2 regions of the Bradyrhizobium sp. LeoB3 genome follow, and region 1 is predicted to be linked to the other one. Evidence: riboswitches for the same ligand, from Rfam matches in the RefSeq annotation. Region 1 holds a riboswitch; the other holds the start of a gene.
What was found. Region 1 has a riboswitch for S-adenosylmethionine ahead of ACZXDY_RS30725 (O-succinylhomoserine sulfhydrylase). Riboswitches for the same ligand answer to the same signal wherever they lie in the genome.
Positions count from the first base shown of each region.

Region 2: it holds a riboswitch for S-adenosylmethionine, as region 1 does, so the genes downstream of both, metX (homoserine O-acetyltransferase MetX) here and ACZXDY_RS30725 (O-succinylhomoserine sulfhydrylase) in region 1, are expected to answer to the same signal.

Region 1 is NZ_JBVBEF010000062.1:30,942-46,329, forward strand. Features, by position in the region: gene ACZXDY_RS30650 (class I SAM-dependent methyltransferase) at 1-808, shown strand, start outside; gene amaB (L-piperidine-6-carboxylate dehydrogenase) at 958-2,475, shown strand; tRNA gene ACZXDY_RS30660 (tRNA-Gly) at 2,486-2,559, opposite strand; gene ACZXDY_RS30665 (helix-turn-helix transcriptional regulator) at 2,705-3,544, shown strand; gene ACZXDY_RS30670 (VOC family protein) at 3,602-3,961, shown strand; gene ACZXDY_RS30675 (SRPBCC family protein) at 4,076-4,477, shown strand; gene ACZXDY_RS30680 (MATE family efflux transporter) at 4,488-5,933, opposite strand; gene ACZXDY_RS30685 (PQQ-dependent sugar dehydrogenase) at 6,143-7,480, shown strand; gene ACZXDY_RS30690 (hypothetical protein) at 7,732-7,965, shown strand; gene ACZXDY_RS30695 (TetR/AcrR family transcriptional regulator) at 8,006-8,617, opposite strand; gene ACZXDY_RS30700 (SDR family NAD(P)-dependent oxidoreductase) at 8,719-9,459, shown strand; gene ACZXDY_RS30705 (hypothetical protein) at 9,686-9,886, shown strand; gene ACZXDY_RS30710 (hypothetical protein) at 10,148-10,471, shown strand; gene ACZXDY_RS30715 (DUF5939 domain-containing protein) at 10,557-11,969, opposite strand; gene ACZXDY_RS30720 (2'-deoxycytidine 5'-triphosphate deaminase) at 12,539-13,597, opposite strand; SAM riboswitch at 13,754-13,833, shown strand; gene ACZXDY_RS30725 (O-succinylhomoserine sulfhydrylase) at 13,905-15,089, shown strand; gene ACZXDY_RS30730 (SGNH/GDSL hydrolase family protein) at 15,155-15,388, opposite strand, start outside.
Region 2 is NZ_JBVBEF010000131.1:2,082-16,257, reverse strand. Features, by position in the region: gene ACZXDY_RS40855 (gamma-glutamylcyclotransferase) at 60-656, opposite strand; gene ACZXDY_RS40850 (DUF2125 domain-containing protein) at 765-1,952, shown strand; gene ACZXDY_RS40845 (prephenate/arogenate dehydrogenase family protein) at 2,092-3,027, opposite strand; gene hisC (histidinol-phosphate transaminase) at 3,024-4,121, opposite strand; gene ACZXDY_RS40835 (chorismate mutase) at 4,132-4,980, opposite strand; SAM riboswitch at 5,288-5,367, shown strand; gene metX (homoserine O-acetyltransferase MetX) at 5,450-6,655, shown strand; gene metW (methionine biosynthesis protein MetW) at 6,655-7,323, shown strand; gene ACZXDY_RS40820 (alpha/beta fold hydrolase) at 7,600-8,460, opposite strand; gene ACZXDY_RS40815 (TIGR02594 family protein) at 8,720-9,367, shown strand; gene ACZXDY_RS40810 (hypothetical protein) at 9,433-9,660, opposite strand; gene ACZXDY_RS40805 (lipopolysaccharide biosynthesis protein) at 9,774-11,150, opposite strand; gene ACZXDY_RS40800 (protein-disulfide reductase DsbD domain-containing protein) at 11,379-12,218, opposite strand; gene ACZXDY_RS40795 (YqgE/AlgH family protein) at 12,354-13,004, shown strand; gene ACZXDY_RS40790 (TauD/TfdA dioxygenase family protein) at 13,120-14,007, opposite strand; gene ACZXDY_RS40785 (SDR family NAD(P)-dependent oxidoreductase) at 14,139-14,176, opposite strand, start outside.

The sequences.
Region 1 (15,388 bases):
CTCGATGTTGCCGGAACAGGCCATGGCGCTGGCCGACGACGAAAGCCCGGTTTTCCTGGGCGCGGTCGGCAACGTCGTAGCGGCGACATTCCTCGACGAGCAGAAGATTTCCGACGCCTTCAAGACCGGCAAGGGCGTTGGCTGGAACAAGCGCAGCGAATGCCTGTTCTGCGGAACGGCGCGCTTCTTTCGCACCGGCTACAAGCATCATCTGGTGCAGGAATGGCTGCCTTCGCTCGAGGGCGTCGTCGACAAATTGAAGCGGGGCGCGAAGGTCGCCGATGTCGGTTGCGGGCATGGCATATCGACCCGGCTGATGGCGGAAGCGTTTCCGAAATCCACATTCTTCGGGTTCGACTATCACGAGGGCTCGGTCCAGGCCGCGCGCGAGCTGTCGCGGGATGCGGGACTGTCCGATCGCATGCACTTCGAGACCCACACCGCAAAGACTTTTCCTGCCAACAGCTACGATCTCGTGTGCTTCTTCGACTGCCTGCACGACATGGGCGACCCGGTCGGTGCGCTCAAGCATACCCGCAGCACCATGGCCAAGGATGGCACCTGCATGCTGGTCGAGCCCTTCGCCAACGACCGGCTGGAGGACAATCTCAATCCGATCGGGCGGGTCTACTATGCGGCCTCGACCATGGTCTGCACGCCGGCCTCCCTCGACCAGGAGGTCGGGCTCGCCCTGGGCGCGCAGGCTGGCGAGGCCAGGCTGCGCGAGATCGCCCGCGAAGCCGGCTTCACCAGGTTCCGGCGCGCCACCGAAACGCCGTTCAACCTGATCCTGGAAGCACGGCCATAACAGCGCGATAACGCCAGCACGCAGCGCCGCCGCGCGAAGTTTCTTCGCGTGGCGGCGGATGGACTTGACGCGGACGAGCGCTTGCGGGACTTGCTAACGGATCGAGGCAGGCGCTGACATGCGCGACCGCTGATCCGAGGACATCTGCCATGAGTACCTCTGTCGCCAACGAAGCCATCGATCTCCTGACGAAGCTGCGGGCTCTGCCGGCCTTCGTCGCCGACGGCAGTCTGATCGCCCGCTCGCCGATCGACGGCGAGGTGATCGGGCGTCTCAAGCCTGGAAGCGATGACGACATGCGCGCGGCGATCGCCCGCGCGCGCAGCGCGTTCCTGGCTTGGCGAACTGTCCCTGCCCCGCGCCGCGGCGAACTGGTGCGCCTGCTCGGCGAGGAACTACGCAGCTCGAAAGACCAGCTCGGGCGACTGGTGACGATCGAGGCCGGCAAGATCCTCTCCGAGGGACTCGGAGAGGTCCAGGAGATGATCGACATCTGCGACTTCGCCGTCGGGCTATCGCGCCAGCTTTATGGATTGACGATCGCGTCCGAACGCCCCGGTCATCGGATGATGGAGACCTGGCATCCGGCCGGCGTATGCGGCATCATCACGGCGTTCAACTTTCCGGTTGCCGTGTGGTGCTGGAATGCAGCGCTTGCGCTGGTCTGCGGCAACGCCGTGGTGTGGAAGCCTTCGGAGAAAACGCCGCTGACCGCCTGCGCGGTGCAGGCGATCATTGAGCGTGCGCTCGCGCGTTTCGGCGATGCGCCGCAGGGTCTCGCCGAACTGGTGCAGGGCGACCGCACGATCGGCGAAGTCCTGGTCGATCACCCCGACGTCGCCATTCTGTCGGCCACCGGATCGACGCGGATGGGCAAGCAGGTCGGCCCGCGCGTCGCCGCGCGCTTTGGCCGGGCCATTCTCGAGCTCGGTGGCAACAACGCCGCGATCGTCACGCCCTCCGCCGATCAGGACCTCGCTCTGCGCAGCATCGCGTTCTCCGCGATCGGCACCGCCGGCCAGCGATGCACCTCGCTGCGCCGCCTGTTCGTGCACGAAAGCATCGCCGATGATTTCGTCTCGAGGCTCAGCCGCGTCTACCGTTCCGTCACCATCGGCGACCCGCGCGAGTCGCGCACTTTGGTCGGCCCGCTGATCGATGCAGCCGCCTTCGAGGCGATGGGCCGTGCGCTGGAGGAAGCAACCTCGCTCGGCGGCAAGGTGCATGGCGGCACCCGCGTGGATCATCAATCACAAGCCGCCTATTACGTTGCGCCTGCCCTGGTCGAGATGCCGGCCCAAACCGGCCCGGTGCCGCGCGAGACGTTCGCTCCAATCCTGTACGTGATGCGCTACCGCGATCTTGGCGAGGCGATCGCCAGCCACAATGGGGTGCCGCAGGGGCTCGCATCGTCGATCTTCACGACCGACATCCGCGAGGCCGAGACCTTCTTGTCCGCAGTCGGCTCGGATTGCGGCATCGCCAACGTCAATATCGGCCCGTCGGGCGCCGAAATCGGCGGCGCGTTCGGCGGCGAGAAGGAAACCGGCGGCGGCCGCGAATCCGGATCCGACGCCTGGCGCGGCTACATGAGGCGGGCCACCAACACCATCAACTATTCGCGCAAACTGCCGTTGGCGCAGGGCGTCAAATTCGATGTCGGCTGACGCGAGGGATTGGAGCGGGCGAAGGGAATCGAACCCTCGTATGCAGCTTGGGAAGCTGCCGTTCTACCATTGAACTACGCCCGCGGATCTCGCTTTCCGCACCTGATTAGCCGAGACTGGGGCTTTCGCCAAGCCGCCTCTGGCGTTCTCCTTAACGGAAAACGTCCAGATTCCGGGTGGGCTGCTTGGGGCGTTGCGCCGCGGCGGGCGCATCGCTAAGTCCTAGGGCATGATCCGAAGGCCGCTGTTGCAGCGTGAGCGCATTGCAGTGAACGAGTTCCGCTGCACCGCGGTGCCCGGCGAGAAACCGTTTGCCGAACAATATGATGCGCATTCGATTTCCTATGTCCGCAAGGGCAGCTTCGGCTGCCATTGCCGCGGCCGTTTCCATGAGCTGGTGACCGGCGCGATCCTGGTCGGCCATCCCGGCGACGAATATACCTGCACCCATGACCATGTCGGCGGCGACGAATGCCTGTCGTTCTACCTGCATCCGGAGCTGGTGCAGGCGATCGGCGACAGCCGCGCGGTCTGGCAGATCGGATCGGTGCCGCCGCTGCCGGAATTGATGGTGCTGGGCGAACTCGCGCAAACGGCAGCAGATGGCAACAGCGACATCGGCCTTGACGAGGCCGGCCATCTCTTGGCCAACCGCTTCGTCGAGGTGGTGTCGGGGCGCGCGGCGAAGCCGGTGACAGCCGCCTTGCGCGATCGGCGCCGCGCGGTCGAGGCCGCGCTGTGGATCGATGCGCATTCGCAGCAAGAAATCGGGCTGGATGATGCGGCGGATCAGGCCGGCATCAGCGCGTTCCATTTCCTCAGGCTGTTCTCGGACGTCCTCGGCGTGACGCCGCATCAATATCTCGTGCGCTCGCGGCTGCGCCACGCGGCGCGCCGCTTGGCCGATGACGACAGCTCGGTCACCGAGATCGCCTACGACGTCGGTTTCGGCGATCTCTCCAATTTCGTGCGCACGTTCCGCCGCGCCGCCGGCGTCTCGCCGCATGCGTTCCGAAAAGCGTCGCGCGGCGACCGCAAGATTTTCCAAGAACGGCTGGCGCTGCACTAGCTAGCCTCCTCCAGTCCAGCGCGTCATCAGGCGCGCCTAAAGCACTGGAGAACGATCATGTATGACCATATCGGACTGCGCGTCGGCGATCTCGACGCCAGCGTGCGTTTCTATACCGCAGCGCTTGCCCCGCTCGGCTATGTCCTGTGCTCGCGCGATGACAGTGGCGCCGGCTTCGGCCCGAAGGGCGAGCCGGCGCTGTGGCTGCATCTGCACAAGGGCAAGAGCAATGGCGGCGCCCATGTCGCATTCCGCGCGCCGAACCACGAGGCGATCAAGACATTCCACAGCGAAGGATTGAAAGCCGGCGGCCGCGACAACGGCGCAGCCGGCCATCGCAAGGATTACAGCCCGACCTATTACGCGGCGTTCCTGATCGACCCCGACGGCAACAATGTCGAGGCGGTGTGTGCGTAAGCCGCGATCGCAGGGTGGGCAAAGCGGAGCGTGCCCACCATTACGAGCAGAGAGCTTGACGGTGGGCACGCTTCGCTTTGCCCACCCTACGCGACTTCACAAAGGAATTACCCCATGGCATCCATCCACAAGGAATTCATCATCGATGCGCATCCCGACCAGGTATGGGATGCCTTACGCGATTTCGGCGCGCTGCATACGCGCCTGGTGCCGGGCTTCGTGCTCGACACCAAGCTCGACGGCGATGCCCGCATCGTCACCTTCTCCAACGGCACGGTCGCGCGTGAACTGTTCGTCGACTGCGACGACGCGCGGCGGCGGCTGGTCTATGCCGTCGTCAGCGAGCGGCTGAAGCAGCACAGCGCATCCATCCAGGTGTTCGCCGACGGCGATTCCCGCAGCCGCGTGACATGGATCGCCGATGTGCTGCCGAACGAGATCGCGCCCTACATCTCCTCCCAGATGGATCTTGGCGTCAGTGCGATGCAGAACAAGCTCGGGCGAGAGTCGGTGTGATGAACCTGTGTCAGGACAGCGCGGGACTTACCTTCGCAATCGGCGCGCGCTTCGGGCCCCAGCGTGTCAGCACCACGCTTGCGCATGAGAGCACGCCGAGCACGACCATCGAGGCGGCTGCGAGCATGAAGAAGTTCTGCGCGGTCGCCTCATGCGTCGAGAGCCACCAGCCGCCGGCGGCGATGAACAGCAGACGCGCGGTCTGCGCCAGCACCGGGCCCAGCACCTTCGCCGCGCCTTGCGAGGAGAAAAACATCGACATCGCCAACCCGATGAAAGCGTACATCGGCGCCGCCGTCGACAGATATTGATGGCTGGCCAGGCGCACGGCGGGATCACCCGTGAAGAGGTTGACCCAGAGGTCGGGGAAGATGGCGAGGAAGGTGCCGATCGCACCGACCGAGACGAACGACACCGTGCCCGCGGTCCAGGCGATCCGCCGCGCCCGCGCAATACGGTCGGCGCCGACCGCCATGCCAATCATCGGCACTGAGGCGATGCCGGTCGCGAACGCGAGCGACGTCAGCATGAATTCGAGCCGCGCGCCGATGCCGTAGCCGGCCAGGATCGCGGTGCCGAAATTCGCCAGCATGTGGGTGAAGATGCTGATGGTCAAAACCGACTGCAGCGGCGAGAAGCAGGAGATGGCGCCGACCTTCAGGATGTCGATGAACATCGCCCACTGGATGCGCAATCCCCTGAGCTTCGGCACGACGCGGGCGCGGCCGGAGAACAGGTACCAGCCCATCACGGCAATGCTGATCGAATAGGCGATCAGCGAGCCCGCCGCGACGCCGCGCATGCCGAATTGCGGGATCGGCCCGAGCCCGAGGCCAAGCGTGCCGCCCAGGATGATCTGCCACACCGCGGACGACAGGATCATGGTCGAGGGCAGCTTCATGTTGCCGGTGCCGCGGAGCACGCCCGCCATGGTGTTCATCAGCCACGGCAGCACGGCGCCGCCGAAGAAGATCTGGCTGTAAGCAATCGCCTGCGCCAGCACGTTGCCGCGGCCGCCGAGCAATTCCAGAAGATGCGGCCCGAAGATCAGCATGCCCAGCATGAAGACCAGCCCGAAGCTGATGCCGATCAGAAGCGCATGCGCCGCAAGCGTGGAGGCGCGCTCGGTCTCGCCGGCGCCAAGTGCCCGCGCGATCGCGGAGGCCACGCCGCCGCCCATGGCGCCGCCCGACATGGTCATGGTCAGGATCACGCAGGGAAACACCAGCGCCATCGCGGCCAGCGATTCGACGCCGAGCCGGCCGATATAGGAGGTCTCCGCGATCACCACGCAGGTGCCGGCCGAGAGCGCGATCACGTTGGGCCAGGCAAGCCACAACAGCGTGCGCAGGATCGGCCCGTCGAGCAGGCGGTTGCGCGCCGGCGCCGTCACCGGCGGCGGCAGCGGGCGCTCTTCCTCGTCGACAGGTATTTCGGCAACCGCGATATCAGGCATTTCCACTCCCGAAGCACGCGGTCTGGTTGCCGCGGCGCGGTGCTTCCCTACCACGGCCGCGATCAATTCCACGTGCGCCCGGCGCAGGGGCCCCCTGCGCGATTGTAGGTGGGTAGCCTCCCGTCCCACCACACGAAATTCACGCCGAACGATAAGAACATTCGACCGGGCAACGGATTGTCCCTGCACCATCTTTAGGGAGCCCATCCATGCGCAGGAATCTGCTCGTGGCAATTTCGATCGGCGCGTTGGCGCTGTCGCTTTCCGCCTGCAATGACCCGGAGGACACCAAGACCGTCGCGCAGAGCTACGGGGCCGCGCCGGCGCTGCCGCCGCCCGAACATTCGCTGATCCCGACCGTCGATATCGCCACGCCGAATCCGTGGCCCGCCGGCACCAAACCGATGGCCGCCAACGGAATGGCCGTCAACGCGTTCGCGACCGGGCTCGATCATCCGCGCACGGTCTACATATTGCCGAATGGCGATGTGCTGGTGGCCGAAAGCAACGCACCGCGGAAGCCGGACGACGGCAAGGGCGTCAAGGGCTTCATCTACAAGCAGGCGCAGAAATGGGCCGGGGCCGGCGTGCCGAGCGCCAACCGCATCACGCTGCTGCGCGACGCCGACGGGGACGGTGTCGCCGAAACCCGCAGCATTTTCCTGAAAGACCTGAATTCGCCCTTCGGCATGGTGCTGGTCGGCAATGATTTCTATGTCGCCGACTCCGATGCGATCATGCGCTTCCCGTATCACGAGGGAGATACCAAGATAGACGCGGCCGGCGTGAAGCTCACCGAGCTCCCCGCTGGCACCATCAATCATCACTGGACCAAGGACCTGACCGCGAGCCCCGACGGCAGCAAGCTCTATGCGACCGTCGGCTCCAACAGCAATGTCGGCGAGAACGGCGTGGAGGCCGAGGCCAATCGCGCCGCCGTGCTCGAAGTCGATCGCCAGAGCGGCGAGTGGCGTGTGTTCGCCTCCGGTCTGCGCAACCCGAACGGCCCATCATGGAATCCGCAGACCGGCAAGCTCTGGGTCACCGTCAACGAGCGCGACGAGCTCGGTAACGATCTGGTGCCGGACTACATGACCTCGGTGAAGGATGGCGGCTTCTACGGCTGGCCCTACAGCTATTTCGGCCAGCATGTCGACAGCCGCGTCGATCCGCAGCGGCCGGACCTGGTCGCAAAGGCGATCGTGCCGGACTATGCGCTCGGCGCGCATACCGCCTCGCTCGGACTCACATTTAACACTGGGAATCTTTTTCCGCAGGACATGGCCGGCGGCGCCTTCATCGGCCAGCACGGCTCGTGGAATCGCAAGCCACGCTCCGGCTATAAGGTGATCTTCGTGCCGTTCGCGAATGGCAAGCCCGCAGGGCCGCCGCGGGATATCCTGACCGGCTTCCTCAACGACAAGGGCGAGGCCCAGGGCCGTCCCGTCGGGGTCCGCATTGCCAAGGACGGCGCGCTCCTCGTCGCCGACGACGTCGGCAACACGGTCTGGCGCGTGACGCCGGCGACGCATTCGGCGGCGAAATAGCGATCGGATCGATCAGAGCTTCGGTTCTGATTGAATCAGAACCGAAGCTCTGGATTCCCGTTTTGACGCGTTTTCTTCACACGAACCGGTGTCCACTTCGCTCGAAAACGCTCCGGCCAAGGTTCCTACTGTGGCTTTGCTGCACGCGAACGCAAACATTGCCCGCGGCCGTCGCATCCTCGCCCAAATGGCTTCTCGGTCTCGCCACGAATTCGGTTCACGAAGCATCGACCATACTTGGGGAGATGGTTATGCGGGCGACCAGACTATCTGCGCCGGTGGTGTCCACCGACGCCACGGCAGAGATCGCGCGGCTCCAGAATGAGCTGACCGGCTTCAATGACCGTATCACCGAACTCGAAAAACAGCATCCCGAGGCCTCGAAGCTGGAAGCGCTGAGGGCGAGCGCGTCGCTGCTGGCCCGGCAAATCGATGAGCTGCGCTGTTCGAGCTCGACCGACCTGACCGAGCTGCTCGCAAAGTAGGTCGCACCCCGAAAGAACGACGGGGACGATTGCCGGCGAATTAGCCAGGCGCGCTGGTCAAGGGCTTCCATGCGGCGAGCGCCGCGCGCGCAACGCGTTCAAGCTCTCGCCGCGTCGCGCCGTCGCGCGCCTGGATCGACATGCCCTGTTGCACGGTGACGTAGTATCGGGCGATCGCCGCGAGATCGGCGCTTGCCGATATCTCGCCTGATACCACGCCCTCCTGCAGGCGCTGCCGCAGATCCTCGACGTTTTTCGTGCGCATCGCCATCAGCTCGCGCCGCACCGTTTCGGACTGCTCGGTCGCATGCAGCGCCGATAGCACCACGAGGCACCCCGTCGGCCGGTTCCGTCGCGTGAACGCCCTCGCCGTCTGCATGAGATAGCTTTCCACCGCCTCAAAAGCAGTCGGCGCGCGAGCGATGCCATCCCAGATCTCAGGCCCCTCGGTGGCGCTATACAATTGCAGCGCTTGCCGGAACAGTTCTTCCTTGCAGCCGAAGGCCGCATAGAGGCTTGGCGAAGCAATCCCCATCGCCGTGGTGAGATCGGTCATCGACGCCCCTTCATAGCCCTTGACCCAAAACACCTCCATGGCGCGCGCGAGCGCCGCATCCTTGTCGAAGCCCCTGGGGCGACCTCGTTCGACCATCCGTCCACCCGATTTCTGTGTTCTTCACTACATAATCAGCTTGACCGCCCGGCGCAACCAACCTATTTCTGTATCGATCAACACAGAAATGGAGATGGAACATGAGCGCATTGCAGGGAAAGCGGGCGTTGGTGACGGGCGCGAGCCGCGGGATTGGCGCCGCGATCGCAAGGCGGCTCGCCGCCGATGGCGCGAACGTGGCGATCACCTATGAACGTTCGGCCGACAAGGCGCAGGCGGTGGTCGCCGAGATCGAGCGCTTGGGCCGGCGCGGATTTGCGATCAAGGCCAACAGCGCCGATGCCGCCGCGGTCAAGACGGCCGTGGATCAAGCCGCCGAGGCGCTCGGCGGTCTCGATATCCTCGTCAACAATGCCGGCATCTTCAGGGGCGGACCGATCGACGAACTCAGCCTCGAAGACATCGATGCGACGCTCGCGGTCAACGTCCGCGCTGTGGTGGTCGGATCTCAGGCGGCGGCAGCGCACATGGGCGAAGGCGGCCGCATCATCTCGATCGGCAGCAATCTGGCGACCCAGGTGCCCGGTCCCGGCATGAGCCTCTACTCGATGAGCAAATCCGCGCTGATCGCGTGGACAAAGGGCCTGGCGCGCGATCTCGGCGGCCGCGGCATCACCGTCAACATCGTACATCCGGGCTCGACCGACACCGACATGAATCCCGCCGAAGGCGAGCAGGCGGCCGCCCAGCGGGCCCGGATGGCGATCCCCCGCTACGGCAAGGCAGAGGACGTCGCAGCGCTGGTCGCATTCGTCGCTGGGCCGGAGGGGCGCTCGATCAACGGCACCGAGCTTACCATCGACGGCGGCGCCAACGCGTAGGCGGCCACCCCGCATCGCCAGCGGGTGATTGCAACGGGCCCTGATCGTACTTGCAAGGGCACCAATTGAGACAAACGCCGCCGGGAGACCGTATTTCGAGCCCGGCGGTGCAGTTTGTGAATTGCCGAACGCTCAGAGCGAGCTGATCGAAAGCTTCATAAAGGCGTCAAGCAACGACGGTATTTTGGTAGCCTCAAAATTGATTTCTTTTGCATATGGATGCTCGATGACCGACGAGAAAGTCGCCCGTCTGCGGGCCCATGACAGCAACATCAGCCGATACCGGCGGCTGCTGGCGACCAATCTTACGGATCTTGAGCGTGGGTTTGTCGAAAGGCGGTTGAACGAGGAATGGTCGGCCGTGCAAAGCTTGGCCAATCCCGAAATTTCAACTTGTCGCTTCGACTGGAGCGGCCCGCCAATGTGATCGCGGCGGGCTCTCGTCAGGGCTTCGCTTTCGCCAGCCCCGGCGTCCGCCAGGGCTGACGGAGTTCGCCAAATTCCTCGACGGTCGTTTCCAAGACAGATTTTGCGCGACTCCTCGGGCCCAAGGCCGCGCGGGTCGCGGGGGCCCGGTCCGATGCCGCCATAATCCATCGCGCGCATCGACGGGACTTGAGAAACTGCTGCTATAAGAGCATCGCTGCCGCCACGGCCCGGTGGTCCTTATTGTGCCGGAGGGGAGTCCATGAAGCTCATCTATGCTGGCCTACTGTTGGCCGCAGTATCCTGCCAATGCGGCGAGCGCTGCTATGCCCAGCAGGGCTCGTTGGGCCCCACCGATATAGACGGCTTCTATCAGCCTCCAGCGGAAGCCATCCCTTCTCTTCCGCAGCAACGGACGGCCCGCAAGCGGAGGGACGAAACGGCGCAAGGTTCGGCGTCAAAATCCACGAACTGGGAGGAAGAAGCAGCGCGCCAGCGGGCTGATGACGATCAGCTCAGGCGCAAACTGAATATCTGCCAGAACTGTGTTTCGCCGAACCAGAAAGGCAAGCCGGCAGGCTTCTAATCTGTGAAGCCCGTCCGACGTCGGTCCCCGGCCGCAACGGAAAACCATGTCGCCGCTGGCGGTCAACCGGGCTAAAGTGCTCTGGTCAGCTTATCGCGAAGATGGGCATGCGCTCGCCGACACCGCGGAGAGTCATCACCTGAGGTTGGGCATCCACCCCGCGCGACGAAATGAGTCGGGCCGATTCCGGATCCTGCACCACCGCCTGGGTGGCGAAGATGCTGTCGCCTGTGGCCAAAGCCTGCACCCGCGATGCGATGTTCACCGTCTGGCCGAAGTAATCCTGCCGGTCGTTCAGGTTCACCGCAAGACAGGGCCCCTCGTGAATCCCGATCTTCAGGATCAATTCCTCCGCGCCCCGCCGGACATTCAGCGCTCGCATCGAATCGCGCATCTTGAGGGCGGCGGAGACGGCGCGGTGCGGCACCGGGAAGGTCGCCATTACGGCGTCACCGATGGTCTTGACCACGGCGCCGGATTCAGACGCCACGATTTCGTTCAGGATCTGGAAATGCGAGCGCACCAGATCATAGGCGACGAGATCGCCGACGCGATCGTACAGGTCGGTCGACCCCTTCAGGTCCGTGAACAGGAACGTCAGGCTCATGATCTTGAGCCGCTGCTCGACGTCGAGGCTCTCCGTCCGATAGAGGTCGCGGAATGTCTGGTTCGTCAGCAATCGCTTGGCGGTAAGGAAGGGGCGGCGGCCGCCGATCAGCCGCTCCAGCTCCGGGCCCGTCACATAGACGCCGACCAGAATCCGGCGCTCCGTTCGGTTGTCCAGCAGAAGACGCAATGGACCCGGAGACAGGGTGATGCGGCTGAGGCCGGTAGGGGCGTTCATGAAGATCATCGAGAGCTCGCGGCGTTCCGCCGTCGGTTCGCCTGAGGTCTCGATCAAATGGGCACTATGGGTCACCGGGTCGAAGACGATCACGGGCTGCGCCGGAAGTTGCAGAGCCAGAATCATCCGTTCGCCGGCGTGCAGCTCGATCGTCTCCAACACAGCCTTACTGGCGAGCTCAGCGAACGCGTCCGGCTTGGGGGAGACGACCCCCGTCCCAAAAAAGACCTGCCGGTGATAGTCCCAGAAGCCGAGTTGGTCCGGAGAGTGGGCGGCGATGCGGCGAATCCGTGGGCTGACCGTGAAGCTGACCTCCACCGTTTCGTCCAGCACCGGCTCGCTCGCCACCCCGCAGAAAGCGCAGTGGTAGTCCTCCTTCTGCACGCTCCGCAACGTGGCGTTGGCGCCGAGGATGCCGCCGCAACTCGGACATAGAATGTTCCAGGACATCTCGAACAGCCCAAGCCGCGATGCGTGCAGAAGGGCCGCGATGACCTTTTCCTCGTCCAGGCCGCTGCCGGCAGCGAAGGCCACGGCATTGAGCCGAGCGAGTTCCTCGTCACGGCCATTCTGGACGAGATTACCGACGGCATCGACCACGACGGGGTCGGCCGAGCGGCGCAAGGCGTCGAACAGGGTGTCGCTATCCTGCATGTGCCGAGCATACCTCAAATGTCCGGCGACGACACTCGGCCACTAGGGTCGCAGTGCGTCGATAGCATGGGCGATAAGAATACCGACGCTCAATATAATCAGACATGAAATTACGGCATCAAACATGCCTTTAGTGGATGATCTCACCCCTGATCAGTCAAAAAGATTCGACCGCAGGGGAACATTTCCGGCACTGTCGATGCGTCCAGGCCACAACCCGCGTCGTGTGAGATCAAGCGAGCGCTACGTAGCCTCGAACACGATCAAGATTGTCGTTTCCCCTTCCGAATGGTGGCGGCTACGACCGCGGTCGACAGGTTCTGATCGCTGACGGCGCCAACGGCGCTCACCCGGGGCGCAATAGGTCAGTGCAATGGCAACAAGCCCATTGAAGGCCAGCCAAGCCGCAATGACCTCGAAACAGGTTACAGTGTAATCCACCGACCACCCATCAAGCCGTCGGCCCCTGAGATAGGCCACGACGTCTTTGTGTCGTTATGGTGGTCACAACGAATGTAATCTGTGATTCAGGGCTAACCGTACCAAATGAGCAACAGGAAATTTCGCGCTCACACCCTGAAATGCTTGGAGAGCTTCAGGCCCTGGGCCTGGTAGTTCGAGCCGATGCGCTGACCGTACATCGCATCGGGCCGGGCAAGCATCTTCTCATAGACCAGGCGGCCGACGATCTGGCCGTGCTCGAGGATGAACGGCACTTCGCGCGAGCGCACTTCCAGCACGGCGCGGGCGCCCTGACCGCCGGCGCCGGCATAGCCGAAGCCGGGATCGAAGAAGCCGGCATAGTGCACGCGGAATTCACCGACCAAAGGATCGAACGGCACCATCTCGGCGGCGTAGTCCGGCGGTACCTGCACAGCTTCCTTCGAGGCGAGGATATAGAACTCGCCGGGATCGAGGATCAGGCTGCCGTCGGGGCGCGCCCGGATCGGCTCCCAGAAATCATCGACCGGATAACCACCGCGGCGATCGACATCGACCACGCCGGTATGGCGCTTGGCGCGATAGCCAACGAAGCCGCCGGAATTCTCGCCCGAGAGATCAACCGAAACCGCGACGCCATTGGTGAGATCGGCATCGTCGATATCGACCAGGCGTTCAGCGTCATGCAGCGCGTCGAGCTCGTCGGCGCTGAGGATGGCATCGCCGGTGCGGAAGCGCACCTGGGACAGCCGCGAGCCTTCGCGCACCAGGATCGGAAACGTCTTGGGGCTGATCTCGGCATAGAGCGGGCCGTGATAGCCGGCCCCGATCATGTCGAAACGGCGCGTGCCGTCGGCGATCACGCGGGTGAAGACATCGAGCCGCCCGGTCGAACTCTTCGGGTTCGCAGCTGCGACGATCTCCGGCGGCAGTGCGAGGCTCTCGAGCAGCGGCACGATGTAGACGCAATTGGTCTCCAGCACCGCGTCGTCGGCGAGATCGATCTCGTGCAACTTGAGTTCGTCGATGCGCTCGGCAACGGTGGCGTCGGGACCGGGCAGAAAGCTCGCGCGCACGCGGTAGGCGATGTCGCCGAGGCGAAGATCGAGGCTCGCGGGCTGGATCTGGCTCTCCACGAAGGGATAGGCCGGCAGGATCAGGCCCGCGTCCGCCATCGCCGCGATCATGCGGTCGGGCAGGATCCCATTGGCATCGTCTTGCAGTACGAACGACACAGACGCGGTCCCTCAAGACGGCTTAGAGCCATAAAAGGCCCAAAAAATGGATTTTATCGGTTAGCCGATGCCCGCCTTGACGGAAAGGGCGGGAACGAATATCAGCATGACTTATCCCGTGGTGATTTGAGCCGGCCGGCTTGCAGCCACGTTAAATAAGTCGCTAAACAGGCCGGGGACCTCAGCGATCCCGGCCCTTCAGGCCGGTTTTTTTGTGACCATTTTCCCAAGGACGAAAATGGTCACGTTGGAGGTCCTAATGTCTGCAGCTACACGCTACCGCCCCGAAACCCGGCTGGTTCATTCCGGAACGCTACGCTCACAATTTGGCGAGACGTCCGAAGCAATATTCCTGACCCAAGGGTTCGTCTACGCCACGGCCGAGGAATGCGAGGCGCGATTCAAGGGCGAGGATCCCGGCTTCCTGTATTCGCGTTTCTCCAACCCCGACGTCTCGATGTTCGAGCGCCGCATGATCGAGCTCGAGGGCGCGGAAGCTGCGCGCGCGACCGCGACCGGCATGGCGGCGGTGACGACTGCGATCCTCGCGCCGCTGAAGGCCGGCGATCACGTGGTGGCCTCGAAAGCGATGTTCGGCTCATGCCGCTACGTCGTGGAGGACCTCTTGCCGCGCTACGGCATCCAGTCGACGCTGGTCGACGGGCTCGACCTCGACCAGTGGAAAAAGGCGATCCGGCCGAACACCAAGACCTGCTTCCTCGAGAGCCCGACCAATCCGACGCTCGACGTGCTCGACATCGGCGCGATTGCCGAGATCGCGCATCAGGGCGGCGCACGGCTGATCGTCGACAATGTGTTCGCCACCCCGATCTGGCAGAGCCCGCTGTCGCTCGGCGCCGACGTCGTGGTCTATTCCGCGACCAAGCATATCGACGGCCAGGGACGGTGCCTCGGCGGCATCATCCTCTCCTCCGAGGCGTTCATCACCGAGCATATCCATAACTTCCTGCGCCAGACCGGGCCGTCGATGTCGCCGTTCAATGCGTGGATACTGCTGAAGGGGCTGGAGACCTTGGCGGTGCGCGTCCGGGCGCAGACCGAGACGGCCGCGAAGATCGCGGATGCGCTCGCAAGCCATCCGAAGATCACGCGGCTCATCTATCCGGGCCGCGCCGATCATCCGCAGGCAGCGACCGTGAAGAAGCAGATGCGGTCGGGGTCGACCCTGATCGGGTTCGAGGTGAAGGGCGGCAAGGCCGGCGCGTTCCGCTGCCTCAACGGGCTCAAGATCTCGCGCATCTCCAACAATCTCGGCGACGCCAAGAGCCTCGTCACCCACCCCGCCACCACGACGCATCAGCGCCTGGGGCCGGACGCGCGCGCCGAACTCGGCATCAGCGAAGGTTTTATTCGTTTCTCCGCCGGCCTCGAGCACGCCGACGATTTGATCGAGGATTTTGCCCAGGCGCTGGAGACGGTGTGAACTCCGCACACACTGTCGTCCCGGCTTGACCCGGGACGACAGCGGGGTGGGCAGCAACAGCGGTATTACATCGGCCGATACGTCCGCACATCGGCCGGCACGTTGACGCCGAGCTTGATCTGACCGACCGACTTGATGATGTCGTCGCCGAGCAACTGGGCGAAACAGGCATAGCCCCAATCGTTCATGTGCAGGCCGTCGGCGATCACGAAGCTGTCGATCGGGATCGACTGTTTCTCGTGCCAGTCGCGCATCACTTCAAAGCGCGGGAAGATGCTGACATGGCGGAGCTCGGCGAT
Region 2 (14,176 bases), on a different contig from region 1:
TATGGGAGAGGTGGGCAAACGCTGCCACGCCGATTCAAACAAGAGCCATCCCGCTTTAGCTACGTTCCTTCCTGCAGCGGCAGCTCGATGGGATGCGCGTCGTGCAGCATCGTCGCGAGCTTGTGCAACTGCGGATCGCGAAAACCCTGCTTCTCGATCGCGAGCACCGTGGACAGCACATAGTCGCGGTTGTTGCCCGAGCGGCCGTGGCCCTGCTGCACGTAGCGGAGCTGGTCGGCCAGCGTCAGCCGGCCGGCGTACTGCACATGGCTGCGGTCTACGACGTAAGTCAGCGCGGCCACCCGTGACCGCGGGTCGTCCTCGAGCCACACCGAGCGGTGCACCTCGCGATAGACGTTGGTGGTCTGCTCGCGGCCGCGCAGATAGGCGATGGTCTCGCTGCGCCGCTTCGCCGCGACGCGGAACGCGATGCCGCGGCAGGCGCCGCCGCGGTCGAGCCCGAGCACCAGCCCCGGCTTTTCCGGCGTGCCGCGATGGTCGAAGGAATACACGCAGAGCGCGCGATGCTCGCCGATCAGCCGCGCCTGCACCTGTTCCTCGAAGTCAAAACCCGGCTTCCACATCAGCGAGCCGTAACCGAATACCCAGAGGTCGCTATCACCTGATTCGGGCGGGGAGAGGAGTTGCGCGGACATCGGCGCAAGGGCTAGCAAAAGCGCGGGGCGAAGCGAAGCGGTTTCATCGGCTTTCCGGCCGGCATTTGCCGCTTACATTTGCCAAAATTGACAGCCAGAGGTCGCCGCATGCCTGATATGACCCCCGCGCCGCACCGGCGCTCGCGTTGGCGTCTCTTTGCCGCCCCCGTCCTCGTCCTGATCCTCGCCGTGGCGTGGAGCGCGTTCTGGTTCTATGCCTCGTCCCAGGTCTGGGTGCAGGCCGACGCCTGGCGCGCGCAGGAGGCGAAGGCGGGCCGGGTCTATGATTGCGGCAACCGATCGGTCGCGGGTTACCCCTTCCGTCTCGAGATCAGCTGTAAGGACGCCAGCGTGACCTTGATCTCGCAGACGGCCGGCGCGCAGACGCCGTTCACCGCGCGGCTCGGCGAGATCCTGGTGGTGGCGCAGGTCTACGACCCCACACGCGTGATCGCCGAATTCAAGGCGCCGGCGACGCTCGCCGAGCGAGGCGCACAGCCACAGCTCGCCGTCAACTGGCGCTCGGGGCGCGCCAGCGTGGCGGGCCTGCCGGCAGTGCCGCAACGCGGCTCGCTGGTGTTCGACGATCCCTCGATCGACCGCGTCAATGGCTCTGTGCAGACGCCGCTCGGCCGCGCGGGTCACGTCGAGCTGCACGGCCGCCTCGCCGAAGGCTCGTCCCTGGACAACCCGGTGATCGAGACCGCGCTGCAGATCAATGGCGGCAGCCTGCAGGACGTGCATCCGGTGCTGGCGACGCCGTTCGATGCCGACATCCGTACCAAAATTTCCGGCTTGAAGGATTTCACGCCAAAGCCGTGGCCGGAGCGCTTCCGCGAGATCCAGGCCGCCGGCGGCCATGTCGAGATCGTGCAGTCGCGCATCCAGCAGGGCGAGATGATCGCGATCTCCGCGGGCACCTTGAGCCTCAACGCGAGCGGCCGCATCGACGGCGAATTGCAGATGACGGTCACCGGCCTCGAGCGCGTGGTCCCGGCGCTGGGGATCGAGAAGATGCTCGAGGAGGGCGTGCCGCAATCGACGCTCGACCGCGTCGCGCCCGGCGTGAAGACGCAGGATCTCAACAATCTCTTCGGCGCGCTCGACCGCGCGGTCCCTGGTCTCGGCAAGATGGTCAAGCAGAACGCCAATGTCGGCGTTGCCGCCAGCATCAATTCGCTCGGCAGCGAAGCCATGCTCGAAGGCAAGAAGGCGCGCAGCTTCCCGCTGCGCTTCGTCGACGGCGCGGTGCTGCTCGGCCCGATCAAGGTCGGACAAATCCCACCGCTGTTCTAGCTTCCGTAGCCCGGGTGAAGCGCAGCGCAACCCGGGGATTCTCAGCCCGCATCGCAAGCTGTCCCGGGTTGCGCGGAGCCTGTCATCGGGCGCGCGTTCGCGCGACCCGTTGGCTCCGCCCGGGCTACGAAGTCCCGCGCTATTTCTTCTCCAGATTCGCATGCGGCCGGCCGAAGTCCGGCGCGGCCGAATCCTGGCCGATCTCGACGATGCCGCGGCGGATGGCGCGGGTGCGGGTGAAGTGGTCGAACAGCGCTTCGCCGTCGCCGCGGCGGATCGCGCGCGTCAGTTTCGAGAGATCCTCGTTGAAGGTGCCGAGCATCTCCAGCACCGCGTCCTTGTTGCTCAGGAACACGTCGCGCCACATCGTCGGATCGGACGCCGCGATGCGGGTGAAATCGCGGAAGCCGCCGGCGGAGAATTTGATCACTTCCGACGACGTCACCTGCGCCAGCTCGTCGGCGGTGCCGACGATGGTGTAGGCGATCAGATGCGGCAAATGGCTGGTGATCGCGAGCACGAGGTCATGATGATCAGGCGTCATGATCTCGACCTTGGCGCCGAGCGCGGCCCAGAAGTCACGCAGCCTGCCGATCGCGCCCGCCTCAGTGCCCTCGGGCGGCGTCAGGATGCACCAGCGGTTGATGAACAGCTCGGCGAAACCGGAATCGGGACCAGAGTGCTCGGTGCCCGCCACCGGATGCGCGGGCACGAAGTGCACACCAGCAGGGATATGTGGCCCCATGTCCCTGACGATGGCGCCCTTGACCGAGCCGACATCGGAGACGATGGTGCCCTTCTTCAGGTAAGGCGCGATCTCCGCCGCCACGGGTCCGCAGGCGCCGACGGGAATGCAGAGGATGACGAGATCGGCGTCTTTGACCGCCTCCGCATTGTTCTCCACCACGCGGTCGACGATGCCGAGCTCGGCGACCCGCGCGCGCGTCTTTTCCGAGCGCGCGGTGGTGACGATCTCGCCGACGAGCCCCTGCGCCCGCGCGCCGCGCGCGATCGAGCCGCCGATCAGGCCGAAGCCGATCAGCGCGATGCGTTGAAAGTGCGGCGCGGCGTTCACTTCTGATCCATGAAATCGCGCAGGCCCTCGACCACGAGGCGGTTGGCCTCCTCGGTGCCGATGGTCATGCGCAGCGCGTGCGGCAGGCCGTAATTGTTCACGGCACGCAGCACCAGTCCGCGCTTGGTGAGGAACGCGTCCGCCTCGGCCGAGGTCTTGCCCTTTTCGGTCGGGAAATGGATCAGCACGAAATTGGCGACGCTCGGCGTCACCTTCAGCCCGAGCTTGCGGACCTCGTCCGTCACCCAGCTCCGCCATTTTTCGTTGTGCACCCTGGACATCTCGACATGCGCGGTGTCCTCGACCGCGGCCACCGCCGCGAGCATCGCCGGAGTAGAAACGTTGAAGGGGCCGCGAATCCGGTTCACCGCATCGACGATATGCGCCGGGCCGAACATCCAGCCGACGCGGAGCGCCGCGAGCCCGTGGATCTTGGAAAAGGTGTGGGTCATGACCGTGTTCTCGGTCGTCGCACACAGTTCAAGACCGAGGCCATAGTCGTTGCGCACCACGTAATCGGAATAGGCGGCGTCGATCACCAGCAGCACGTTCGACGGCAGGCCTGCGCGCAAGCGCTTGACCTCGTCGAACGGCAGATAGGTGCCGGTCGGGTTGTTCGGATTGGCGAGCCAGATCAGCTTGGTCCGCGGCGTGACCGCCTCAAGGATCGCATCGACACTTGCGGTGTAGTCGGTCTCCGGCACGACCACGTTCTTGGCGCCGTTCGCCTTGGTCGCGATCGGATAGACCAGGAAGCCGTGGGTGGTGGAGATCGCCTCCGAGCCCTCGCACAGATAGGTGTGGGCGAGCAGGTTGAGGATTTCGTCCGAACCGGCGCCGCAGATGATGCGGCTCGGGTCGAGGCCATAGGCGCGGCCGATTGCCTCGCGCAGCACCTTTGAGGTGCCTTCCGGATAGTCCTCGAGATGTTCGGCGGCGTGCTTATAGGCCTCGATCGCCTTCGGCGAGGGACCGAAGGGCGTTTCGTTGGCGGAAAGCTTGAACACCTTGCGCCCCGGTTCCGCCACCGGGCTCTTGCCGGGGGTGTAGGGCGCAATATCGAGGATGCCGGGATTCGGCACGGGGCGGGACATCTCTAACTCTCTAGCTCCGGATTGTAGGGGCGGGGGGCACCATATAGCGCGTTGCGTGGCTGCCGACGAGGGCCGATGAGCGCACCGAGGCTCCGGCGCGGATCAGGGCCATTTTGATCTCCTCGAAGCCGCGGCCGGCGACCGATACCAAAAGCGCCGCGCCGTCGAAGGCGGTGTCCGGCACCGCGACGATTTCAGCGAGCGGGGCCAGCGCGCGGGCGATCTCGGCGTTCCAGCCGGAAACGCGCACGCTCCACATCTCGACTTCGGTCACCATCGCATCGTCAGCGACGCGCGAGATCACGAACACGGGCAGCGCCGCGGGATGATCGGCGCGCTCCAGGAACGGCAATCGCGCGATGATCTTCGGCGCGCCCTCGGCCTCGAGGTCGATCCACCATGGCGTGCGGCTGGAAATGGCCGACACCAGCGCGAGGTCGCCCTTCGATTTCGCCACCGCTTCGACCGCCGCCTGCGCGCTGAAATGCGAGACGTAAGGCACCACGAAGCCGAAATGGAAGCGCGCCGAATCCCGCATCATGGATTCGCCGACCGAGACATCGGCATGCACCGAGAACGGCGCCTGGACATAAGTGAAGGTCGAGATGATGACGCGCCAGATGCTCTCGATGGTGTCGAGCGGCAGGATGCCACGATGGCGCTCGACTAGGCTGCGCATCATGGAGGCCTCGCGCGCCGGCCGGAATGCGGAGCCGACTTCCTGGGTCTGCTTCACCTTGATCAGGCGGTCGATGATGTCGCCACGCGCCATCAACAGGTGATGAACCTGCTCATCGATCGCGTCGATCTCTTTGCGCAACTCGGCCAGCGAGGGCGGCGCCGGAGGCGGTTTTGACATGCTAGGGCCCGTCGTTTCTCTTCAATCAGCAAGCAGACTCTTCACCTCTCCCCGCCTGCGGGGAGAGGTCGAAATTCAAGCGCAGCTTGAATTTCGGGTGAGGGGGAGCCTCCGCGAATCCGTCTGGTACCGTGTTCGCGGAGAGAGCCCCTCACCCCAACCCTCTCCCCGCAAGGGCGGGGAGAGGGAGAAAGTGCGAGCCCCCGTTCTGTCCCATGGGGCCAGATGGCGCAAGCTCGGCCTAAAGGTCACGGTTAGGTTAACGGCCCCACTTGCCTTGACGCAGGCCGGGTAAGGGACTACTTTCCCAGCACTCCGTGGTCATTTGAGCCGGCCGGCTTGCAGCCACGTTAAAGAATTCGCTAAACAGGCCGGGGACAGATCGATCCCGGCCGAACCTTTGTTCAGGCCGGGTTTTTCATGGCCTGATTTCTGTCCGGGACCTCCGCGTCGGAGGAAGGCGCCACAAATGACCAAGGTGCAGTCGATCAAGAGTCCGTCGATCCAGGGTGAGGATCGCGCCCATGAGGCCGATCATCCGTCCTCGCTGGTGGCGAAGTTCGGCATGGATCAGCCGTTGAAGCTCGACTGCGGCATCGACCTCGCGCCGTTCCAGATCGCCTATCAGACCTATGGCGAGCTCAATGCCGAGCGCTCCAACGCCATTCTGGTCTGCCACGCCCTGACCGGCGACCAGCATGTCAACAATTTGCATCCGGTGACCGGCAAGCCTGGCTGGTGGGAGACCATGGTCGGCCCCGGCCGGCCGCTCGACACCTCCAGATACTTCATCATCTGCTCCAACGTGCTTGGCGGCTGCATGGGTTCGACTGGCCCTGCCTCGCTGAACCCTGCGACCGGCAAGGTATGGGGCCTGGATTTTCCGATCATCACCATCCCTGACATGGTGCGTGCGCAGGCGATGCTGATCGACCAACTCGGCATCGAGACGCTGTTCGCGGTGGTCGGCGGCTCCATGGGCGGCATGCAGGCGGTGCAATGGGCGGCGGCCTATCCGGAGCGCGTGTTCTCGACGCTCGCGATCGCCTGCTCGACGCGGCATTCGGCGCAGAACATCGCCTTTCATGAGCTCGGCCGGCAGGCGGTGATGGCCGATCCGGATTGGCGTGGCGGAAGCTATGTCGACCAGGGCACGCATCCGCATCGCGGGCTCGCGGTCGCGCGGATGGCCGCGCATATCACCTATCTCTCTGACGCGGCGCTGCATCGCAAGTTCGGGCGGCGGATGCAGGATCGCGAGTTGCCGACATTCTCCTTCGATGCCGACTTCCAGGTCGAGAGCTATCTGCGCTACCAGGGCTCGTCCTTTGTCGAGCGCTTCGATGCCAACAGCTATCTCTATCTGACGCGCGCGATGGACTATTTCGACATCGCCGCCGACCACAATGGCGTGCTGGCGCAGGCGTTCCGCGGCGTCGAGACCCGCTTCTGCGTGGTGTCGTTCACGAGCGACTGGCTGTTTCCGACGTCGGAAGCGCGGGCGCTGGTGCATGCGCTGAATGCCTCCAGCGCGCGGGTCTCGTTCGCGGAGATCGAGACCGACAAGGGTCACGACGCCTTCCTGCTCGATGTGCCCGAATTCTTCGACATCTCGCGCGCCTTCCTGCACTCGGCGGGCAAGTCGCGCGGCCTTGGCGATGCGGGGCTTAAGTGATGGCGCTTCAGGAGCAAGCTCTGCCGCTGCCCGGCTTGGCGCCGCAGGCGAGCACGAGCCTTCGTCCGGACCATCTTCTCGTCGCCGAAATGGTTGAGCCCGGGTCGCGCGTGCTCGACGTCGGCTGCGGTGACGGCGATCTGTTGCAGCTTCTGGAGAGTCGCGGCATCGATGGCCGCGGCATCGAGCTGTCGCGCGAAGGCGTCAACCACTGCGTCGCCAAGGGACTCGCGGTGGTGCAGGGCGACGCCGACACCGACCTCGGCAACTATCCCGACGATGCGTTCGACTACGTGATCCTGTCGCAGACGCTGCAGGCGACGCGGCAGCCGAAGGCTGTGCTGGAAAATCTCCTGCGCATCGGTCACCGCGCCATCGTCTCGTTCCCGAATTTCGGTTTCTGGAAGATGCGGCTGCAGCTTTTGATCGGCGGGCACATGCCGCGCACCGAAAATCTGCCGGCCACCTGGTACGACACCCCCAACATTCATTTCTGCACCATCAAGGATTTCGTGCAGCTCTGCGACGAGATCCACGTCAAGATGGAGCGCGCCGTCGCGCTCGACCTCTACGGCCGCCCGGTGCCGCTGAACCTGCCGTGGTGGGTCTGGAACATGTTCGGCGAACAGGGCGTGTTCCTGCTGAGCAGGGGCGGGAAGGGACGCTGAGTACTCTCCCCGCCATTCCGGAAGACCTCTCCTCCGTCATTCCGGGGCGATGCGAAGCATCGAGCCCGGAATCCATTTCCTCCACGAACTCTGCGGCTCGATGGATTCCGGGCTCACGCTTCGCGTGCCCCGGAATGACAGGCTAAACTGTTGCCGCGAGCACCTCCCCTCGTCATTCCGGGATGCGCCGAAGGCGCAAGCCCGGAATCCATTGCGCCGCAAAACACGTGGATGAATGGATTCCGGGTTCACGCTTCGCGTGCCCCGGAATGACGGTTACACCATCGACCTGGGATCGCGCTGCAGCCACCTTCCCGCTTCCACCAACGCAATAAACCGCTCGACCATCTCGTTGAACAGCGCTGGTTCCTCGAGATTGAGCACGTGTCCCGATTTCGGGAAGAACGTCAGCCCCGCCGCGGGCAAATGCTTCTTCAAAAACAGGCTCGGCTCGACGCAATTGTCGTCCTCGTCGCCGCAGATGATCAGCGCCGGCGTCGGCACGCGTCCGATCGCTTCCGCCATGGTGTAGATCGAGGGCCGGCCGCCTTGAAAGCTGCGCATGGTGTTGGCCGATCCCTTGGCATCGTGGCGCGCGAGTGCGGCATAGAAGTCGGCATGGCCGCGCGGATCCTTGACCAGGAACGGAATCCGGCCCGGCGCCTCGCGCGTCACCTTGGCGACCGCTTCCGATCCAATCGTCTCATACTGCTCGGCATTGGCCCGGCATTGCGCACGGAAGGCGTCGAGGTGTTCGAGACTTGAGCCGGAGCCGACGCCCGCGAGCGTCATCGACATCACGCGCTCGGGCGCATTCAGCGCAACCTGCAGCGACGAATAGGAGCCCATCGACAGCCCGACGAAATGCGCGTGGGCGATGCCGAGATGATCGAGCACCGCGAGCGCATCGGTGTAGAAATGCTTGTAGCTGTAGACCTCGGCCGATGGCGGGACGTCGGAAGGCGTGTAGCCGCGCGCGGAATAGGCGATGCAGCGGTGGCCGCGCGAGAAATAACGCATCTGCGGCTCCCAATTGGTGTGATCGGCCGCGAACTCGTGCAGGAAGATGATCGGCGTTCCGCTCCCAACCTCTTCGAAATAGAGGCGGACATTATCCTTGGCGACGGCATAGGGCATTTTAACCTTTTCCTTCTTGTGAGCCTGCGCGGCGAGGATCGCAATTAACCTTCACGGCTGCAATGCGGCGGCCTCGTTTCCTTTTTCGCCTCCAAATGTTCGTGAAATCGTCCTGCAATTTTTCGCCGCAGCGCGGCACGACATCTTTGTCTTGCCACATTGAGCGGCACAAAACGCGCTGCGGCTGTCATCCAGATGTCATCCACAGACGGGCGCACCGGGGAAAACGGGGGTGTAACAGAAGGAAAAAATGGGAAGTATGGTTCAGTTGCGTGCGTTCCGCCGGTTGCTTCGAATTCTGGCGCTGGCGTTGTGTTCGACGGTTATCGTCGCTTCTATTTCTCCCGCTTCGGCACGGCCTCATCACGGCGCAGGGCGCCACGCCAGGGCCTATCATGCCGGTCATCATGCCAAGCATCACCATGCCCGCGCTCACCACTGGCGCAGGGTCCGCGTCTCGCGCTTTGAGCGCGGCGTCGCACAGATGCAGGCGCAAGGCCTTGCCGACAGCAATGCGAGTCTGTCGCCGGAGCCTCAGCAGGCGGCAAGCTTCGGTTCGTCGAACATCGTCGATGAAGCCCGCCGTCACCTCGGCGGCAACCCGACCAGCCGCGGCAGCCTGTGGTGCGCGCGCTTCATGAACATGGTGCTGCAGCATTCGGGTTATCGCGGCACCGGCTCCGACATGGCGAGCTCGTTCGCCCGTTACGGGCAGCGAGTCTCCGGCCCGCAGGTCGGTGCCATCGCCGTGATGTCGCGGGGCCGCCGCGGCGGCCATGTCGGCATCATCACTGGCATCGATGCCAAGGGAAATCCGATCATGATCTCCGGCAACAACGGCAACCGCGTCCGCGAAGCCCCGGTCTCCCGCGGCCGTATCTACGCCTACGTGATGCCGACGAATTAGCCGCTACACTCTCCACCGTCATCCCGGGCTCGATGCTTCGCATCGCCCCGGAATGACAGCCTCCGTCATTGCGCGCCAACGGGTCGCGCGAATGCGCGCCCGACGACAGGCTCCGCGAAGCAATCCATGCCTCCACTTGCGGCGCTATGGATTGCTTCGCTTCGCTCCACTTCGCGGTCGGTCGCAAAGTCGTCGGCATCGATCGAGGCTATGGCGTCGTCGATCGCGCACAGTTTGCCGCAAGTGACGACATAGGCGTCGCCTCGCAGTTCACTCTCGATTTTGCTCCGCAACGGCAGCAAGCTCCTCTTGCGTAGCCTCGGCCACGCCTGAACGCGTTCCAGAAGATCTTTCAGGTCTGCTGCGGTCACGCTGCGATTACATGTGGCGCGGCCCGGGATTGCTATCAGCTGGAACCGATCTTCCCGAACGCCAGCACGTGTAGCCCGAGCCGCCGGCGGACGATCCAGAACAAGAGCACGGTCTCGAAGCTCAGCGACGTCGATATCGCTATGGCGGCGCCGTGGCCGCCGAAGCGCGGTACCAGTGCGACGCACAGCACCAGGTTCATGACGAAGGCGAGCGCGTAGGCGAGCGCGCAGATCTTCTGGTGGCCGAGCATGTTGAGCAGACGTTCGACCGGGCCGATTGCAGCGCGCACCACGAGGCCGATGGCGGCCAGGAACATGATGTCGTAGCCGATGACGAATTGCGGCCCGAACAGCCACAGCAGCGGCTTGCCAAAGGCGAGCAGGAGGATGGTCGCGGCGAGCGAAGGCCAGAACGTCCACTGGATCGCATGGGCGACATAGGCCGATAGCCGCGCCTTGTCGCCGAGCGCGTTGTATTCGGCGAAGCGATGCGCCGTCGTCGCCGACATCGCGTAGTGGATGAAGGACACCAGCGCCAGCGTCTTCACCACGGCAAAGTAGACGCCGACCTCCTCGGAGGAGCGGAACTGCTGCAGCACCAGCACATCGGTGTAGGAGAGCAGCAGATAAAAGCTTTCGACCAGCAGGATCGGCAGTGAGACCGCAAGCCAGCCGCTGATGTCGTAGGCCTTCTCGCCCGGCTCGAGGTGGGCCGCGAGGCGGCGGTTCAGCACCAGCATCTGGCCGATCATGGCGATCCACACCGCCGCGGCGCTGGCGAGCATCGCGGCGGTGGCGCCGAGATCGAAGCCGAGCACGACGGCGCCCGCGGTGAAGCCGATGATCAGTCCCTGGCGCACGATGAATTGCGGCATCAGGCCGAGCCGCATCCAGTCATGCGACCGGGCAATCCCGTCCTGGGTATTGGCGACCACGAACGCCGGCAGCGTCAGGCAGCCCATATAAAGCGGCACGACCGTGTCCGTACCGATCCATGGCGACAGCAGCTTGACGAGGCCTGCGAGCAGCAGCGAGACCGCGGTCGACACCGCAAAAGTCAGCCAGCGGCTGCCGGACAGAAAACCGCGCAATAGCGCGTGCTCGCCTGCCGTGCGGTATTCCGGAATGAGCTTCTGCGCCGAGGCCGAAATGCCGAAATCCATCATGCTGCCGAGCAGCAGCACCCAGGTCCAGACATAGACATAGACGCCATAGTCCGAGCTGCCCATCCAGCGCGCGAGCAGGATTTGCGAGAGATAGGCGGCGACGGCGCTGACGACGCGGATGACGAAGATCGTCCCCGCGAGCCGCCGCGTGACGGATGCCTCGCCGGAGCCGCCGATCAGGCCGCGCATACGCGCCATCATGCCCGTGGGCGAAGCGGTTGCGGATTGGGCGTCCATCACGGCCAAGGCGAAAATTCCCAAAATGCCGCGCGTTTGCGACAGGGGCCCTGAACTATCAACGAAACGTTAAGAATGGGTTGGGTGGATAACGGTGAAACCGTGGCCCGGATGGAGCCAACGGGTCGCGCGATGCGCGCCCGTTGACAGGCTCCGCGCAATCCGGGGCCCGTCTTTCAGCGCGGGGCCACTGTCCCCGGGTTACGCTTGCGCTTCACCCGGGCTACTAATTCCTAATCACTCCAGATTGGTGTTGAACTCGTAGGCGCGGTCGCCGCCGACCAGGGTCAATTTCAGCGCGGCGCCGTCCGGATTGGCGCCCGGCGGCAGGCCGTCGAGCTCGAAGGAGAACCGTTTCACCCCGGGCGGCGAGTTCGGCTCGAGCTTCGGCACCGGCAGGGCCCAGTCCGGCGTCGGTCCCTCGACGTACAGGCTGACGTCCTTGCCTTCGGGCGCGGCGACATCGACCAGCACGGTCGACTTGCCGCTGCGTTTGACGTCGCGGATCGTCACCGGGTTGGGATCGCCGATATTGGCCGGCTTCGGCACGGCGTCGAGCGCGGATGACAGCGCGCCGTCCTCGGTGGAAGCGACGCTCGCAAAAGCAAGCTCGACGCTGGTCTCCACAGGGATGCACAGCTTCTCGCACACCGCATAGTTAATGTTGGCGCGCAGCGTCAGCGGCTTGTCCGCACTCTTGGCGACGATCCGAAGCGGCAGCACCACCTGGTGCTTGTAGCCGAGCGAGGTGCCGCCGGCGCCGTCGTCAAATTTCATAGGCGCCGGCCACAACACTGTCACCGCGTCGACATTTTCCGACTTCGAGAAATCGAAACGCGGCGGCACACCGGAATCGCCGGGGGTACGCCAATAGGTTTTCCAACCGGGCTCGAGTTGGATGGCTATACCGCCTAGCAAAACCGCGCCGCTACGCGAACCTGCAAGCAGCCGTACCGCCGAATGGGCGTCCCGCTGCCAGGGCGAGGAATCCTCGGCATGCACCTCCGTCGCAGGCCAGACGACTGAAAGAGTGGCTAGCAGGCCGAGCGCAGCCCGCATGGGAACTATGGCGATCATGGAACGTCTTTACCGCCTGGTTATTGCGTAAACCATTGAATTGCGTGTGATGGATGGCGCGAATACGGCGCTCTGCTTGATTGACAGAAGCCTCACCCAATATCAGGATATCAAATCAGCATGGAGGCCTTTCAGATGACTCCTGAAGGCAAAGCACCAAAGACCGCCCGCGGCAAGGTGGCCGGCGTCGGCGACAATTCGTCGGGCAGCGGTTATCTCGACGGCCAGATCCTGATCGCCATGCCGGTTATGAGCGATCCCCGCTTCGAGCGCTCCGTCATCTACATGTGCGCGCATTCCGCCGAGGGGGCGATGGGCATCATCGTCAACCGTCCGGCCGGAAGCATCGATTTCCCGGGGCTCTTGGTGCAACTCGACATCATCCAGAAGGCCGACCAGATCAAATTGCCGGAAAATGCCGAGACCATGAAGGTGATGAAGGGCGGCCCGGTCGATACCGGCCGCGGCTTCGTGCTGCATTCCAGCGATTTCTACATCCAGGATGCGACGCTGAATATCGACGACGATATCTGCCTGACCGCGACCGTCGACATCCTGAAGGCGATCGCCAAGGGCTCCGGCCCCAAGCATGCGATCCTGGCCCTGGGCTATGCCGGCTGGGCCCCGGGGCAGCTCGAAAACGAGATCCAGCACAATGGCTGGCTGCATTGCGACGCCGATTCGGATCTGATCTTTGGCGACGACGTCGAAGACAAATACGACCGCGCCCTGCGCAAGATAGGCATCGACGTCGGCATGCTCTCGAACGAAGCTGGCCACGCGTGAGGCTGTCATTGCCGGGCTTGACCCGGCAATCCATCGGTCAAAAATTGCGTTCTTGAAGAGGTGATGGATGCGCGGGTCAAGCCCGCGCATGACGAGGGTTGATTGCGTACAACAGCTACTCCGCCGCCTGCTGCGCGACGGTCGGCTCGGTGCCGGCCACGGTTGCGCGGCGCATGTCGCGCGGCTGGGACTGGTCGTAGCGGCGGACGCGATGCATGGTCTGGCGATTGTCCCACATCACGAGGTCGTGCAGCTTCCACCTGTGGACATAGACGAATTCAGGCTTGGTCGCATGCTCGGTGAGGTCGCGTAGCAGCAGCCGGCCCTCCGGCATGCTCATGCCGCGCACCGCGCCCGCGTGCGATGAGAGATAGAGCGACTTGCGGCGATGCACCGGATGGGTCCGCACCAGGCGCTGCAGCACCGGCTTGAACATCTCCTTCTCCTCGTCGCTATAGTCGAGAAAGCCCAGCGAGCCGCGTGAATACATCAGCGAGTGCTCGCAGATCAGGTCCTCGATTTCAGCCTTGGTCTCCTCGTCCAGCGCGTCATAGGCCGCGCGCATGTCGGCGAATTCGGTGTTGCCGCCCTTCGGGTTCACCACCCGCGCCGACAACAGCGAGAATTTCGCCGGAATCGGCCGGAACGAGCTGTCGGAATGCCACAGGCAGTTGCCGAGATTGAACAGATGGGTGCGGTGATCCTTGGGTAGCGGCTTGCCGTCCTTGCCGAGGTTGGAGACGTCGTTCAGCCCGGAGGAGAGGCGATAATCCGCCTTCTTGGTCACGTTGCCGCCGCGCGCGTTTTCGCGCTCGCCGAAGTTCAGCGCAAAGGCCAGTTGCTGCTCGTCTGTTATGTCCTGGTCGTGGAAGACGAGCACGGCGTATTTGTCCATCGCCGCCTCGACTTCGATCGCTTCCTGCCTGGTCAGCGGCTTTCGCAGATCGAGGCCTGTGACCTCGCCGACAAAATGCGGATGAAGCTGCCGGATCGCGATGGCCATGGCGTTCTCTCCTCATGTGCAGGCGGTTTTTCCGCTTCGTTTGAGGAAAGGCTATCCTGTGACGTTGCCAAGTCAACGCGGCGCCGGCCCATGGCCCCTTGCACGCGGCGGCCCGGACACGTTGCAGCGCATCACGCATTTCGCGCCATCAGCCCGCCATCCACCGGGA